DNA from 4 places in the Blautia aquisgranensis genome. Region 1 is predicted to be linked to each of the others. Evidence: riboswitches for the same ligand, from Rfam matches in the RefSeq annotation. Region 1 holds a riboswitch; each other region holds the start of a gene.
What was found. Region 1 has a riboswitch for cobalamin ahead of WMO28_RS04305 (ABC transporter substrate-binding protein). Riboswitches for the same ligand answer to the same signal wherever they lie in the genome.
Positions count from the first base shown of each region.

Region 2: linked by a shared signal. The riboswitch ahead of WMO28_RS12470 (sirohydrochlorin cobaltochelatase) and the one ahead of WMO28_RS04305 (ABC transporter substrate-binding protein) in region 1 are both predicted to bind cobalamin.
Region 3: linked by a shared signal. The riboswitch ahead of WMO28_RS12405 (cysteine-rich small domain-containing protein) and the one ahead of WMO28_RS04305 (ABC transporter substrate-binding protein) in region 1 are both predicted to bind cobalamin.
Region 4: linked by a shared signal. The riboswitch ahead of WMO28_RS02155 (leucine-rich repeat domain-containing protein) and the one ahead of WMO28_RS04305 (ABC transporter substrate-binding protein) in region 1 are both predicted to bind cobalamin.

Region 1 covers NZ_JBBMEJ010000003.1:177,750-182,095, forward strand. The annotation lists gene pcrA (DNA helicase PcrA) at 1-2,005, shown strand, start outside; cobalamin riboswitch at 2,107-2,397, shown strand; gene WMO28_RS04305 (ABC transporter substrate-binding protein) at 2,504-3,598, shown strand; gene WMO28_RS04310 (FecCD family ABC transporter permease) at 3,613-4,346, shown strand, end outside.
Region 2 covers NZ_JBBMEJ010000015.1:61,292-65,637, forward strand. The annotation lists gene WMO28_RS12465 (hypothetical protein) at 1-832, opposite strand, end outside; gene WMO28_RS12470 (sirohydrochlorin cobaltochelatase) at 1,056-2,351, opposite strand; cobalamin riboswitch at 2,510-2,684, opposite strand; gene WMO28_RS12475 (NAD(P)/FAD-dependent oxidoreductase) at 2,983-4,346, opposite strand, start outside.
Region 3 covers NZ_JBBMEJ010000015.1:45,706-50,051, reverse strand. The annotation lists gene WMO28_RS12415 (N-acetylmuramoyl-L-alanine amidase family protein) at 1-627, shown strand, start outside; gene WMO28_RS12410 (NlpC/P60 family protein) at 945-2,411, shown strand; cobalamin riboswitch at 2,595-2,799, shown strand; gene WMO28_RS12405 (cysteine-rich small domain-containing protein) at 3,066-3,380, shown strand; gene WMO28_RS12400 (PHP domain-containing protein) at 3,587-4,324, opposite strand.
Region 4 covers NZ_JBBMEJ010000002.1:39,150-43,495, forward strand. The annotation lists gene WMO28_RS02150 (Ig-like domain-containing protein) at 1-1,401, shown strand, start outside; cobalamin riboswitch at 1,486-1,671, shown strand; gene WMO28_RS02155 (leucine-rich repeat domain-containing protein) at 1,866-2,705, shown strand; gene WMO28_RS02160 (LOG family protein) at 2,742-3,299, shown strand; gene WMO28_RS02165 (amino acid carrier protein) at 3,378-4,346, opposite strand, start outside.

The DNA of each region.
Region 1 (4,346 bases):
GGGAGCGGAGAGCGTATGGGTTTCTACTTTTCATTCTGCCTGCGTGAGAATCCTGCGCCGTCATATTGAAGTGCTGGGATTTAGCAGCAATTTTACTATTTATGATGCAGATGACCAGAAGACAGTCATGAAAGAGATCTTCCGGAAATTTGATGTAAATACGAAAATATACAAAGAACGTGCTGTTTTGGGAGAGATTTCCCATGCGAAGGACGAACTGATCACGCCGGAAGAGCTGGAGCTGAATGCAGGCGGTGATCCGGATGCACGGAAGATCGCAGGCATGTATAAGGAATACCAGTCCATTTTAAGGGGAAACAATGCACTGGATTTTGATGACCTGATCATGAAAACGGTGGAGCTTTTTCAGCACAATCCGGATATCCTGGATTATTATCAGGAACGGTTCCGTTATATCATGGTGGATGAGTATCAGGACACCAACACGGCACAGTTTAAATTAGTAAGTCTTCTTGCTGAGAAATACAAGAATCTTTGTGTTGTAGGTGATGATGACCAGTCTATTTACCGTTTCCGCGGGGCAAATATCGGAAATATCCTTGGCTTTGAGAAGGTTTTCCCGGAAGCTAAGGTGGTGCGCCTGGAGCAGAATTACCGTTCTACCAAGAACATCCTTAACGCAGCCAATGAGGTGATCGTCCACAATACAGAGCGTAAGGAAAAAACTCTCTGGACAGAGAACGAAGAGGGGGATAAAGTCCATTTCCGTCAGTTCAACAATGGTTTCGAGGAAGCGGAATATGTAACCGGCGAGATCATGCAGGGACGCAGGAGCGGCAGATTCCAGTACAAGGACTGTGCAGTACTTTACAGAACCAATGCCCAGTCACGTCTTTTTGAGGAAAAATTCCTCCTGGCGAATGTTCCTTACAAGATCGTTGGCGGGGTTAATTTCTATGCGCGCAAGGAGATCAAGGATCTTTTGAGTTACCTCAAGACTATTGATAATGCAAGTGATGACCTCGCAGTGCGCAGAATCTTAAATGTGCCAAAGCGTGGAATCGGAGCTACCAGTATCGGTCGTGTCCAGGATTATGCGGACAATATGAATTTAAGCTTCTATGATGCGCTCCGAGTGGTTGAGGAAGTGCCGTCCATTGGCCGCGCTGCTTCCAAGATCAACGATTTTGTTTCCTTTATCCAGGGACTTAAGAGCAAGGCGGAGGCTTATACAGTCCGTGAAACTCTGGAAGAGGTCATTGAACTTACCGGTTATGTGAAGGAACTGGAGGCAGAGAAAACGGAGGAGGCTCAGGCGAGGATCGAAAATATCGATGAGCTGATCTCCAAGACAGAATCCTTCCAGGAAGCCATGGAGGAGGCCGGACAGCCGGCAACACTTTCTGCATTTCTGGAGGAGATCGCACTGGTGGCAGATATCGATTCTGTTGATCCGGATCAGGATTATGTGTTGCTGATGACCCTTCACAGTGCCAAGGGACTGGAATTCCCCAATGTATTTATCGTGGGAATGGAGGACGGTGTTTTTCCGGGATATGCTTCCATCTGGTCCGGTGATCCGTCGGATATCGAGGAGGAGCGAAGGCTCTGTTATGTGGGAATCACCCGTGCCATGAAGGAACTGACTTTAACCTGTGCAAAACAGCGGATGATCCGTGGGGAGACTCAGTATAACCGTGTGTCACGTTTTGTAAGGGAGGTTCCACGGGAGCTGGTAGATCTTGGACATACCATTCAGGAGAAAAAGCCCAGAGTAGATGATATCGTATCTCCGAAAAGCGCCTATGCCCAGATGAAAATGAATTTCCAGGCAAAGAGCACCCTGCAGAAAAAAGATTTCACAGTGAAGAAGGCGGACAGCCTGGACTATGGTGAGGGAGACACGGTCCGTCATGTGAAATTCGGAGTCGGTATCGTAAAAAATATCGCAGACGGCGGCAGAGACTACGAAGTGACGGTAGACTTTGACAAAGTCGGCGTGAAAAAAATGTTCGCCGGTTTTGCCAAGCTGAAGAAGATCTGAGAGGGATCTCTCCGGGCAGACTATTTCTGCAAAAAACTGTAAAAATCCGGCCTCAAGGTTGTAATTGGAAAACCGGTATGTTAGAATCAGTATCAGCGTAATTGAATTGCTGTGAAGTGAACAGTATCACCGGCACATATGCTGCCGGATACTGTGAGGAGGGAATCGGGTAAAAAGCCTGAGCGGTTGCGGCCACTGTATACAGAAGAAGGGATTTCACATGCCATTGCAGAAACTCATGTGAGAAGGCGAAATCCCGATGTCAGAGAGATTCTGGAGAAAATTCTGATACATCATTCATGATCGGCTAAAAGATGAATGGTGTATCAGTTTTTATTTTGCGGAGTTTTTTCTGAGTCTGTAAGTCAGGAAACCTGCTTGACAGTATGTAAGTGGGAGCTTCCGTACAAAGTGTTCCGTGCAGATTTTATGAAGCCCCATCTTTTCGGTTACCCATAGGCAACAGGAGATAAAACAGGCGAAAAGAGAGGAAATGAAATGAAAAACAAGTATGTATCCACAAGAATCATGGCAATGGTAATGGCAGCGGCAATGACCGTATCAGCAGCTCCGGCTGTTTATGCCGCAGAGAGAGCAGACTCCGAGACCATCAAGGAAGACAACCAGCCGGCAGCAGAAGACAGTACAGAGTCTGCAGACACCGAAGATTCTTCCGCAGAGGCAACCAAGACAGAATATCCTCTGACCATCACAACCTATGATTACGATGGAAACGAAATCGAAACCACTTATGAAAAAGCACCGGAAAAAGTCCTTGCTGTATATCAGGGAAGCATTGAGACTATGCTCGCACTTGGTCTGGAAGACCACCTGGTAGCTACCGCAGGTCTTGATAATGAAGTTCCGGAAGATCTCAAAGAAGCATTCTCAAAAACAAATTATCTTGACGAATTTACCCCATCCCTTGAAACTGTAACAATGCTGGAGCCGGACATGATCTTATCCTGGAGCTCTCTTTTCTCTGATAAGAATCTGGGAAATGTAACAGACTGGATCGACAAAGGCTGCAACACCTACTACAACACCAATACTCGTCCGGACGGCGACAGAACACTGGAAAATGAATTCACAGATATCTTAAATATCGGAAAGATCTTCGATGTACAGGACAAAGCACAGGCTATCGTTGATGATGCAAAAGCAGTGATCGACAAAACTCTTACTGCAACTGCAGATGTAAAAGACAAACCAAGCGTAATGGTATTGGAGCCTCTTGGAGATGACATCACAAACTATGGCGTAAAGAGCCTTGGCGGAGATATGGTAACACAGTTAGGCGCAACTCTTGCAAACCCGGATGCTTCCACCGTTGGAAAAGAGGATATCATCGCAGCCAACCCTGACGTGATCTTTGTGGTTTACATGCCATATGCAGGAGATGATCCGGAAACTGTTAAGAACAGCCAGCTTGCAGTGATCCAGGATGATGAGTCCCTGAAGAGCCTTGACGCAGTAAAGAACGGACGTGTTTACCCGATCATGCTCAGTGAGATGTATGCAAGTGCAACACGTACCCAGGACGGAATCGAAACTTTTGCAAAGGGATTATATCCGGACGTAAATCTTGACTGATCGGAGAAAATGCAGTGAAAGAAACAGCTTCACAGAGAAAAAAAGATAAGGTGCTCAGAACATCCATGTATGTGGCAGTTCTCATCGGACTTGCAGGATTCCTTATTTTTTCCATACTTGCAGCCATCACTTTTGGAAATGCGGATCTGTCACTGAAGGATGTATACAGCGTTATCGCTTATAAATTGTTTCATATAAAAAGTCTGTCCGCCTATGCGGAAGGCGCAGTTCATGATGTTGTGTGGCTGATCCGGCTGCCTAGAGTCCTTCTGGCTCTGGCAGTTGGAATGGCTCTTTCCGTGTGCGGCGTGGTGATGCAGGCTATCGTGCAGAACCCGCTGGCAGACCCGTATGTGCTGGGTATCTCATCTGGTGCATCTCTGGGTGCCACACTGGCCATCATGCTTGGAATCGGAAGCTTTCTTGGTGGAAACTCTGTGGGAATCACAGCTTTCATTGGCGCGATGATCACTTCTTTTGCGGTGATCGCCATTGCAAACATGGGTGGAAAGGCAACTTCCGCAAAACTGATCCTTGCGGGAATGGCGGTCAGCGCAGTCTGTTCTGCTTTTTCCAATTTTGTCATTTATATTACCAATGACAAAAATGCGGCAACAGAAGTTATGAAGTGGAGCATGGGAAGTCTTGCCGGAGCAAGCTGGACCAGAGTGGGTGTAATGCTTCCGGTCACGCTGGTGTGCGTGGCTGTTTTCTGGACGCAGTACCGGAACCTGAATCTGATGCTTCT
Region 2 (4,346 bases), on a different contig from region 1:
GTGTGTATTTCTCGCCGTCAACGATCATATAATCATAATTCGGGCTGCTCCAGATGATGGTTGCTGTGGCTTCCTTGTCCTTAATCTCTATTTTTGCAGGAGACTCTACCGTTGCTCTTCCTGAACCGCCGGCAAGTGTTACATCTGTTTCATAAGTTCCGTCCTCAAGCTTCAGGTCTTCCAGCTTCTTACCGTCGGATTTTTCAGCAGATTTCTTGCTGTCTGTGCTCTTGTCTTCCTTCGCATCATCGGATTTTTCTTCTTTTTTATCAGATGCTTCCGTTGTCTCTTCTGCTGCTGTATCATCCTTTTCCGGATTCTTGACGCTGACCTTATGGTCGTACCATTTTCCCTTCTCACCGAGGATTGCCACATCAAACTCCTCGTCAATAGCCGGTACCGGGATGTCAAAGCCATATACCTCTTCTGTATAACCATCGCTGTATTTCACAGTATCAGTGGTCGGCTCAATAATCTCGGCTCCGTCCTTTTCGGCATCCTCTGCTGTTCCCTGGAAAAGATTTACGATCTTTTTGGAAACCAGACTTACGTGAATGGTCATTTTTCCATCCTTTACTGTCAGTGTTCCCTTCTTGTCATTTGCCTCGTTTACATGAAACATACTGCTGTCTGTATCAAATTCTGCCTGGTAGGTACCATCCTCCAGTGTGCTTTCTTTGGCAGTATCTGTCTCCTTCTCGTCCTCTGCCTTGGCATCTTCACTGGATTCTGTCTTTGCGGAATCATCTTTTGCCATTACCGGCACAGATGCAAGCATCATGGCAGATGCACTTACCATTGCAAGAAGCAAATTTACATAACGTTTTTTCATAATTAGTTTCTCCCTTCCTTATGTAAAACATTTTCTTAATATGAAGCATTTTTCTTGTATATACAGCATTTCAGGAAAGCACTCCATAAGCTCCTGTCTCATGCAGTACTCTCCTGAACCGCTGTTTTCAATAGCAATCTGCCCGGAAGACAGTCTTCCTAGTCTTTCCGGGCAGTTACATTCATTTTCTATTTTTATCTGACTGAAGATCAGATATATATTTTTATTCTGCGGAATCCTCAGCGGAATCTGCGGATGCGTCAGACTCTGCAGAAGCATCTGCGTCTGCGGACTCATCGGAGCTTCCAAGAGAATCGATTGCAGCTTTTGTATGATCTACATAGATCTGCTCAACAGCTTCAATTCTTCCAAGACCCTCGATCTGGCAGTCTACCTTGTCGAAGTCTCCGGATGCTGTAAACTGGCTCTTCCAGGAATCCTCCTCATCACCGGCCATATCGTTGTTTGCATGGTCACCGGCAACAACCATCAGCGGACGAAGAACAACGTTCTTGTATCCTGCCTCTTTAACTTTCTCGATAACCTTATCACATGCGGTATCTTCCGGCTTACCCTCTACAGTACCGATGAAAGCGTTCTTGAGTCCAAGGTCTTCCATCTGTGTCTGCATCTGATCATATGTAATATTGGCTGTATGGGAAGTACCATGTCCCATGAATACAAATGCTGTACCAGCCTCTGCTGCTGCATCCATGCTGTCGAAACCAGCTTCCTTGCATGCTGTATCTGTGATAGCCTGTGCAACAGCTTTCTTATCATCGTTGATCACAGTTGTATCGTCACCAACCTCACCAAGCATTGGCTCTGCAATTGCTACAGACTCAAATTTATCTTTATATTCGTTGATTGCTTCTGTCATCTCATCATACTCTGCGCCATGCATCAGATGTGTCGGCTGAACAACCAGATTCTTAACACCATTTGCCACTGCACGGTCAAGTGCCTGCTGCATGTTATCAATATTCTCTCCGTCTCTTGCCTCAACATGGTTGATGATGATCTGTGCTGTGAAAGCTCTTCTTACAGACCAGTCCGGATATGCTTTTGCCAGGGCATCCTCGATTCCTTTGACATCCTCTGCACGGCTGTCGTTGAAGGATGTACCAAAGCTTACTACCAGAAGCTCGTTCTCTCCGATCTCATCCTGGTTACGTGGATCATCCTTGGAAGCATCACCTGTGTCACGTCCGAAGTAGTCCGGATCAGCGTTCTCTCCCTCTACCAGCTCTTTCTGTGCGTCGGTAAGTGCATCCCATGCTTCCTTGGCTGCCTTGCAGTCCTCATCTGTTGTATCAGTTCTCTCCTGAACATAAATCTTATCGATCAGGGAAGCTACGTTGTCTGCTGCTTCTTTATCTGCATCAGAAGTCTCTGTTGTAGTGTCCTCAGCACTCTCCTCTGTTGCGGAGTCATCTGCTGCCATTGCTGTTGTAGCTGCACCCATGGAACATGTCATGGAAACTGCGAGCATCAGAGCTAACATAGTTTTTCTTTTCATTTCTTATCGTCCTCTTTTCATGTATTTTCCAGATCTGCGATACATACAAAAAACGGCTGCTCTCCGCGGCCGCCTGTCTTACATAAAGGATTCTCTTCGCAATACATAAAAAGAAGTTCTGTATTGTTATGGAGAATACAGATTCGTAAACCGCGAATCTAGGATCTCTCAATAAGGCAGTTCTCCTGACTTGGTTCAGCGCTGCTTTTCCTTCCCGGTCTCCCAGTGGTTTCAAAAACAGCTCCCCTTTCACAGTGACGGTATCGTTCCGGATTCCCACCGGATTCTCTTTTACGCATCAGATCTGATGCAACCTTATCGCTATAACATTTGCACATATTCAATTTAATCTGGATGTCTCTTTTTTACCACAAAATTACATAAATGTCAAGCCGACTGTCCGATTATTAGGAGCTTTTACCTTGAATCTGTCAGTTATTATCTGACTATATATTTTATTTATGTGAAAAATATATAGTTGATTTAAAATTATATTTTTTATTTATAGTTTACATTTCCTGTCCTGTTTTCAGAACCAGACCTGCAGTTCATTTCCAAATAGAAAAAGCCCCTTCCCATATATAACTATACATAAGAAGAAGCTCTTTCCTGATTTTATATTCCACTATATTTATTTACCAAAATATTCCTGTTTCAGATATCTGGCCACATAAATTCCGCTGGCAGATGCATGGGAAAGTGAATGGGTCACGCCGCTGCAGTCTCCGATAACGAAAAGTCCCTTGTGACAGGTCTCCAGATTTTCGTCGATTTCAACTTCCATGTTATAGAATTTAACCTCCACACCATAGAGCAGTGTATCGTCGTCTGCTGTACCCGGCGCGATCTTATCCAGCGCATAGATCATCTCGATGATTCCATCCAGGATACGTTTCGGCATTACAAGACTTAAATCTCCCGGTGTTGCGGAAAGTGTCGGTGTCACAAAGCTCTCCTCGATACGGGCTTTTGTGCTTCGTCTTCCACGGATCAGATCTCCGAAACGCTGAACCATAACACCGCCACCAAGCATATTGGAAAGTCTGGCAATACTCTCGCCATATCCGTTACTGTCATGGAACGGCTCTGAGAAATGCTTGGATACAAGAAGTGCAAAGTTGGTGTTGTTGGTATGTTTGGCCGGATCCTCGTAGCTGTGTCCGTTTACTGTGATGATTCCATTGGTATTCTCATTAACGACAACGCCTCGCGGATTCATACAGAAGGTACGTACCATATCCTCGAATTTCTCGGTACGGTAAACGATCTTGCTCTCATAAAGCTCATCAGTCAGGCGGCTGAACACCTCTGCCGGAAGCTCCACACGAACACCAATATCCACACGGTTGGAAAGTGTCGGGATCTTAAGATCTGTACATACGGACTCCATCCACTTACTTCCGCTTCGTCCTGCGGAAATGATACAGTAAGTTCCCTCGTAACGCTGATCATTCACAAGAACTGCGTAACCGTCCTCTGTTTTCTCAACCTTGTCTACAGAAGCATCAAAATAGAAATCTACATGCTCCTTCATCTTCTCATAGAGATTCTGCAGTACCACATAGTTGATATCTGTTCCAAGATGGCGGACAGAAGCATCCAGAAGATGCAGTCCGTTCTGAAGACAGAGCTTACGGATCTCACTGTTTGTTGTGGAATAGAGCTTCGTTCCCTCTCCGCCGTGCATCAGGTTCAGCTTATCTACATACTCCATCAGCTCTGTGGCAGTATCCTTGCCGATATGCTGATACAGAGTTCCGCCAAACTGATTGGTGATGTTATATTTTCCATCGGAAAAAGCACCGGCACCACCAAAGCCTTTCATGATCGCACAGGTCTTGCAGTGGATGCAGGATTTTATTTTTTCACCGTCGATCGGGCATTTTCTTTTTTCCAGAGGATGACCGGCTTCAAATACCGCGATCTTTTTCTCCGGGTCATTATTCATCAGTTCATAGGCTGCAAAAATCCCTCCAGGACCTGCACCTACGATAA
Region 3 (4,346 bases), on a different contig from region 1:
CATAACTGGTCTGATGCGACCCGAAAGGGTGTAAGTTCCAGATGGAAAGAATGGTATAACAGCAATTCCAGTTCCTATAATTACAGATATTATATGGATCTCAGCGAGAGTACAGAGCAGAAAGGTCTTGACTGTTCCGGATATGTAGGCTGGTCTGTTTATCAGATTATGCAGAACAAATCCGGTGGAGTAATGTACACAACAGTTTCAGGAGATATCGGATCGCTGTACACAGGAAAGGGATTGGGAACTATTGTTTCCCAGGCATCGCTTGCAAGCTCAGGATATAAGCTTTATCCTGGAGATATCGGATATAATGATGGTCATACATGGATGGTTCTCGGACAGTGTGCAGATAAGAGTGTTGTAATTCTGCATTGTACACCGAATGCAGGTGTTCAGATTTCCGGTACACCGACACCAAATGGAACCTATGGAAGCCAGGCAATCAAACTTGCAGAACTTTACATGGCCAAGTATCCGGGCGCAGCTAAATATGATTATCATGAGTCAAGCGGCAATTACATTCGTAACGGAGCATATTTCAGATGGAACAGAAACACACTTTCTGATCCGGACGGATATCTGAATAAAACTGCGAATCAGATTCTTGCAGATCTGTTCTGATCTGTACAGATCTTGTGAAAAAATGAAAAAAATATGTAACAAACAAAATGGGAAAATCCTTGAGAAACAGGATTTTTCCATTTTTAATGTCGAAAACATTAATAAATGTTACAAAATTTTAAACTAAATAATAGAAAATCCTTGCAATCCAAATAACACTGTGTTAATATATACAAAGATTGAAACAAGATATTTCAGAAATATTACATGAACTGCTGACAGATGAAATAACAGCAGACATGAATAGGTAGTAGAGCGGATCAGGAATATCCGCCATATAATCAGAATTCAGAATCAGATTGCGAGGGTGAACAGTCATGAAGAAAAGAATATTATGTTTGACACTGGCGCTCATCATCAGCGGAGCACAGGTAGTCAGCGTAAGCGCAACAAGAGAAGATGAAGCAGCACTTCAGCAGGAGATGGATGCAACCAACGAGCAGTTGAATGCAACATATTCCAGACTGGATGAGCTTTCTGCACAGAAATCGCAGATTGAAGGCGAAATTTCAACTCTAGACGCGAATCTTGTAAACGTGATGGTTTCGATTCAGACGCTGGAAGGAGATATCTCCAATAAAGAAGCCGACATTGCATCTACACAGACTAACCTTGAGAAAGCGAAGAATGCTAAGGAGAAGCAGTATGGGGCGATGAAGAAACGTATTCAGTACCTTTATGAGAAAGGTGGAGATGATGCGTGGTTTCAGATGATGCTCAATGCCGAGAATCTGTCTGAGCTTCTTACGAGAGCTGAGTATACACAGAAGACATATGAGCAGGACAGAAAGAGCCTTGAGAAATATTCCAACACAATCGAGCAGGTAGCCAGCCTGGAAGCACAGTATACACAGGAGAAGGCTGAACTCGAGGGAATGAAGCAGGAATATGAGGCAGAGTCCCAGAATCTTCAGGCACAGCTGGATGAGAAACGTGCAACATCTGCAGATTATGATAATGAGATCGCTTATGCACAGCAGCAGGCTACTGATTATGCGAATCTTCTTGCAGAGCAGACAGCAGAGCTTCAGAGATTAGAGGCAGAGCGTATTGCTGCTGAGGAGGAAGCGAGACGTCAGGCAGAAGCTGAAGCGGCTGCAAGAGCACAGGCAGAGGCTGAGGAAGAAGCAAGACGTCAGGCAGAGGCTGAGGCGCAGCAGAATGAAGCAGATGCGAGCGAAGATGTTCAGTACGATGAGGACGGCAATGTGATCGAGAACACAGATGAAGATACGGATGCCGGGGAAAATGAAGATGTTCAGTATGATGAGGATGGCAATGTGATAACAGATGAGTCCGGTAATACTGATGGTGATAATACAGATACAGCAGAAGACAATGCTGATTACGATGAAGGCGGAGAAACAGCAGCAGATGCGTCAGAGGATAATTCAGAAGATACTTCTTCTGACAGCGAAAGCTCTTCTTCCTACAGCAGCGGATCCGGTTCATCTGTTGTAGATTATGCAACACAGTTTGTAGGTAATCCGTATGTATGGGGCGGAACAAGCCTTACCAACGGTGCAGACTGCTCCGGTTTTGTGCAGAGCGTATATGCGAACTTTGGCGTAAGCCTTCCGAGAACATCGTATGAGCAGCAGAATGCAGGTACAGAGGTATCTTACGCAGATGCACAGCCAGGAGATCTGATCTGCTACGGCGGACATGTTGCTATCTATATGGGTGACGGTCAGATTGTTCATGCTTCCAATTCCCAGGATGGTATCAAGGTCAGCAATGACGCTACATACAGAACAATCGTATCTGTAAGACGTCTCGTATAAGAAAAAAGAGACAGATAAATATCAGCCTGAATTAAGAAATACAGCAGCCCGGTGAAAAGCCAAAGCAATTCATCGGGCTGTTTTTGCGTGATTTTATATATTGTTGAAAAACTTCAAAAAAATAAGCAAATGGTATTGACACAGAATTAACATGGTGTTATTATAATGTCAGTATAATTCCATATTGAACATAGCAAGTGCTGAGGGTGTCTGACAGTTATCTGATAATTATCAGAGACCAGCAGAAAAGGGAATCAGGTGAGAAACCTGAGCGATCCGGTCACTGTAACGGAGGAGCGAATCTCAGAATCCATTGTACGTAAGTATGAGAAGGAGAGAGGAGCGATGATCCCGGAGCCAGGAAACCTGCTTGTTATGGCGAGGTTAAACTTCCGTGTAAAGTGTAACAACCATTTCAGGGACTCCGCACCCCTGGAACGTTGTCTACTTTTTTACGAGAGTAGGCATTTTTTTATGGAATGCGCCTGTTCATATGAATTATACATGATTAAATGGCAGGCGATACTACTCCGGATACATTCGTTCCCTCCGCGCACTCATGAACGGATTATATTTCTACCCCGGGGTGGCATCGCTACCTCTTTTTTTATGGGAAAAATCATGAGTGCATAACCTTGGGAGGAGGTTGTGGTCATGGCAAAACCATATTGGGAGGGCAAGGAATTTTCTTATTACAGTCATAAGAAATGTGAGTATTTTCCATGCCATACGGGAGCAGACCCGGACAATTTTAACTGCCTGTTCTGCTATTGCCCGTTATATGCGCTGGGAGATAAATGCGGCGGTAATTTCCGGTTCCTGGACAGCGGCATCAAGGACTGCTCCAGATGTAAGCTTCCACACAGAAGAGAAAATTACGGATATATTACAGGTAAGTATAAAGAACTTGCAGATCTTGTGCGTAAGCAGAGAGAGAATACGGAAGAGAATGTGAAGAAACCGTATTAAGGTATGATAAATATAAGAAGTGGGTATATAAAAGCCAGTGTTGACGAGGAAAAATGTCGACCTGGCTTTTTTGATGCGTTAAAGAATACGAAATATGCTGCAGCATCAAATGAAAAGAGCCGGTACTGACAAAAAAATGTCAGCCTGGCTCTCACAGGACTATTGGAAAATCAGTACAGGAAGCTGCTGAAATTTTTTGCAGAGATTTACAATTGTGAAAGAACAGAATCTTCATGCGTCTGCAAAAATACCTTCAGCCGTGGAAGTTGATTGTTCAGGATCAGACGCTCCGGAAACATGGCCTGATGAACAAAATCAGCAGCATATGTAAAGTCGCCGATGTGTTCCGGCCCGTGGCTGTCACTGGAAAGAAGCAGCGGGAGATCATATTTGCGGCAGCAGCGCAGGATCTCGAAACAGTTTTCTCTGGTATCCCCGCGATATCCGTAAGGCGCCAGGGATGCTTCGTTGATCTCAAAGATCGTGCCGGTTGCTTTTGCGGCTCTGGCAAGGATATCATAATTAACAGGATAATGAGTATTATCACTATGTCCCAGGATCTTGACACAGGGATTTTTCATTACATTGATAAAAGCTTCAGTGTTCTCGTTACGGGTACCACAGCGGTAGTTCCAGCTGTGCATGCTGGCGATTGCATAGTCAAGTTTACCTAATAATTCCTGATTCAGATCTACGGTGCCATTCCGGTCAAGAATGTTCAGCTCGATCCCGTAGAGAAGCTCAACTCCGAAATGCTCCTTCGGAGAGTAGGTGAGACTGCGGAAATAAGAAGAAGTTCCGGCAGCCAGCGTTCCGGGACCGTGATCCGTGATGCCAAGAAGACGGAGCCCTTTTTTTGCGGCAGCCCGCGCCATGTTGGTGATCGTGCATTCCGTGCCATGTCCGCTGGCAATGGAATGGGTGTGCATATCGGAAAGATACATAAAAATACACCTCTTTTACAGT
Region 4 (4,346 bases), on a different contig from region 1:
AATACAATGGGTGATGACTTCGGATATGGAACTTCAGAAAGTACTGCCCAGGTGCTTCTTGCTCTGACATCTATGGGAATTGATCCGTTGAGCGGTGATTTTGGAACTGTAAATATGAATCTGATCACCAATCTGACCGGCTATATTCAGAGTGACAATGGTTTTTCACATTCCATGTCCATGACGAAATCCAGTGAAATGTCTACGGTACAGGCTCTTCAGGCTCTGGATGCGTACAGTCGTTTTGTAAATAAAAAGACAGCTTACTGGGATCTTAAGGATAAAGGAGAGCATACAAAACACAGCTGGAATACAGGTGTGGTTACAAAGCAGTCCACATGTAAGGAAAAAGGAAGTAAAACATTTACCTGTACCTGGTGTGGCGAGAAAAAGACAGAATCTACAGCACTTGCAGATCATAAATGGAGTTCCTGGAAGACAACGAAAGAGGCTACAGTATTTGCTGCAAAACAGATCACAAGAACCTGTTCTGTATGCGGTAAAACAGAAATGAAAAACTCAGGAAGCAAGCTGAAAGCAACGATTAAGCTCAGTACATATGAAATTAAACTGGTTTCAGGAAAGTCCACAGATAAGGTAAAAGTAAGCGGACTGGCAAAAGGAGATTCCGTAAAATCCTGGAAATCAAGTGATACAGCTATTGTGAAAGTAGATAACAAGGGTGTGATCACTGCACAGAAGAAGACAGGAACAGCCTATGTTACCGTAACTCTGGCAAGTCAGACAACAGCAAAAGTAAAAGTAGTTGTGCAGAAGGCAGCACATGTGACTCATAAATGGAGCTCCTGGAAGACAACAAAAGCAGCTACGGTCTTTGCAGCAAAACAGATTACAAGAACCTGTTCTGTATGCGGCAAAAAGGAGACGAAAAGCTCAGGAAGCAAGCTGAAAGCAACAATTAAGCTTAATGCATATGAGATCAGGCTGAATCCGGGAAAATCCACAAACAAAGTGAAAGTAAGCGGACTGGCAAAAGGAGATTCTGTAAAATCCTGGAAATCAGGCAATACAGCTATTGTCAAAGTAAATAACAAAGGTGTGATCACTGCACAGAAAAAGACAGGTACAGCTTATATTACTGTAACACTGGCAAGTAAAAAGACAGCAAAAGTAAAAGTAATCGTACAGAAAGGAACTGTAAGAACAACAGCCATTACAGGCCTGAAATCCAGTATTACTCTGAAAAAAGGAAAAACGGATACATTAAAACCTGTACGTAAACCAATTACTTCTGCTGAGAAGATCACATACACTTCTTCCAATAAAAAAGTTGTTTACGTAAATGCTAAAGGAGTAATTAAAGGACTTAAAAAAGGAACGGCAGTTATTACTGTAAAATCAGGAAAAGCAGTTTATAAATGCAAGGTGACAGTAAAATAAATAATCCGGCTGCGTCAATACAGGATTGCCACGGTAAGAGAATTATGTTATAATTTCGGCACAGTTAAATATGGAAAAGTAATTCAACAATTACCGGTTTTAAGTTCTCTGTTATATCGACAGAGCCAAGAGGGAACAGGGTTAGAATCCCAGGCAGTCGTGCTACTGTATTTGTTTAGGTTTTCTGCATCCATTGTACATATTTTGTATGAGAAGGAGAAAGACCGTGATTACATAAGCCAGGATACCTGCTTAAAGCTGCTACCAGTTATTACACGCAATGATAAATGGAGTGGGAGATTGTTTTATTTTGTGAACCTTTTTTCGGGTTACGGAGAGAAAACAGCTTCCGGATTCAGAGATATTGCGGTAGCAGATGGTATTGTTTGAGAAAAACATGATTATAATACGGGTGCGATATCTTTCGGGATATTGCACCTGTTTTTTTATTTGAGAGGTAAAAAATGCAGAAAACACTGGTGTGGCGGTTACAGAAGGATGAAGAAAAAACATTTCTGAGAGGCTGTGCAGATAAGCATGGAGACAGACGGCTCGTTATCACATGGCCATATACAAAGATTGGTGATGAGGCACTGAAAAATAACATTCGGATCAAGGAGGCAGTTTTTTCAGACTGTGTAAGAGAAATCGGGAAGGAAAGTTTTTCGGGGTGTACGAGACTAAGAACGGTAGATACGCAAAAACTGAAAAAAATAAAAAACGGAGCATTTTCCGGTTGCGTAAATCTGAGAAAATTTCAGATTTCAAAAACAGTTGAACGCATGGGAAAAGGGATTTTTTCCGGATGCAAAAGATTACAGCAGGTTTCTTTTGATGACAATTTAAAGATTTTCAGAATTCCGGAAGAAACATTTATGGAATGCAGGGAGCTTTCGCAGATTATTCTGCCGGAAACTGTAAGAGAGATTGGAAGACAGAGCTTTTACAGATGTATAGAGCTGTCAGAAATAGAGATACCGAAGTCTGTGGAAAAAATAGAAGAAAAAGCTTTTTATCAGACTGGTCTGAAAAACCTGAAACTTCCGGAGAATCTGCATTTTATAGGAGAGAGTGCTTTTTTGAAATGCAAAGAACTGGAATACGTCAGAATTCCTCAAAGTGTGGAAACTGTGGAAAAATGGGCGTTTCATGGATGCAGTATGTTGAAAACAGTAGAATTTTCCGGAGATCCGGAGGTTCTTGGAGAGTGGATCATCAACAGAGGAACAAAGATTTTATGTAAAAAAGATACCAGGGTGGATGACTATTGTAGGAAGAATGGATTTGAGGTAAAATATTTCTGAGATGGTGTCATTTTGGAAAAAAGAGGAGAAGAAATCATGAATATCTGCATATACGGAGCATCCAGTGAGGAGCTCAAAAAAATCTATTATGAAAAGACAGAAGAGCTTGGACGACTGATGGCAAAAAGAGGTCACGGGCTTGTGTTTGGCGGAGGTGAGACTGGCCTGATGGGTGCAGCTGCCCGGGGAGTTTCCCATGAAAAAGGCTATATCCTTGGAATCTCGCCGAAATTTTTTGACCAGCCGGGAGTGCTGTATCAGCACTGTACGGAGTTTATTTTTACGGAAACCATGAGAGAGAGAAAACATCTCCTGGAAAGCCGTTCCGATGCTACGATCGTGGTACCCGGAGGAATCGGTACATATGAGGAATTTTTTGAGATCCTGACATTAAAGAGTCTGGGGCGGATCGATCGTCCGATCGTTCTCTATAACATCGAAGGCTATTATGACAGTATGAGAGAACTGCTGGAATATACGGCAGCTGAGAAATTTATGTCACGGGATGTTGTGGGACTTTGCAGGTTTATGAAGAATCCGGAGGAGATCCTGGATTATATTGAGAATTATAAGAATTACGGTGGGAAACTGTAAGTTCAAAAGCGACAGTGGTTCCGAAAAGAAAGACGCAGCTTTTACACGGCAAAAATGTAAAAGCTGCGTCTTTTTTTATCAGAATTCGTAGTTTTTATGTCTCTTGAAGAAATTTTTTGTTTCCTTTACGACCACACCGCTCAGGGCAAGAAGAGCAATCAGGTTCGGGAATGCCATCAGGGCATTGAAGATATCTGCGATGTTCCATACTGCTGCTACAGTCATATATGGTCCGATGAATACGCAGATGATGTACAGCCAGCGGTATGTTGTAACTGCGGCTTTGTTTCTGTTGAACAGGTATTCCAGACATCTTTCACCGTAATAATCCCATCCGAGAATGGTTGTGAATGCGAAGAATACCAGACACAGCATCAGTGAGAAGGATGCGACAACCGGCGGGAAAGGAAGTCCTTTCTGGAAAGCTGCTGTTGTGATGGCAACACCCTCAAGACCTGTGTTCCATGTTTCTGTGATGACGATGGAAAGACCTGTCATTGTACAGATAACGATGGTATCAATGAATGTACCTGTCATGGATACAAGACCCTGACGTACCGGCTCCTTTGTCTGAGCTGCAGCGGCTGCGATCGGGGCACTACCAAGACCGGACTCATTGGAGAAGATACCGCGGGCGATACCCTTCTGCATAGCTACGACCATGGTTCCCATTGCGCCACCTGCAAGTGCACTTCCTGTGAAAGCAGATTTTACGATAGTTACGATCGCTGCAGGTACTGCAGTGATGTTTGTGATCACGATGATCAGTGCCAGTGCAACATAGAGAACTGCCATAAACGGTACAACGACCTGGGATACCTTTGCGATTCTCTTGATTCCGCCGAGAACGACAAGTCCTACACATACTGTAAGTGCCAGACATGCAACTACAGTTGCCCAGGAATATGTATTTCCGAAAAGTGCTACTGTATGTGCTTTATCCGGGTCAAAGAAATTGGTAACTGCAGACGCGATACCGTTTACCTGTGTGAAGGTTCCGATACCGAAAAGTCCTACACCTGCTCCGAAAAATGCGAAGATCTTGGC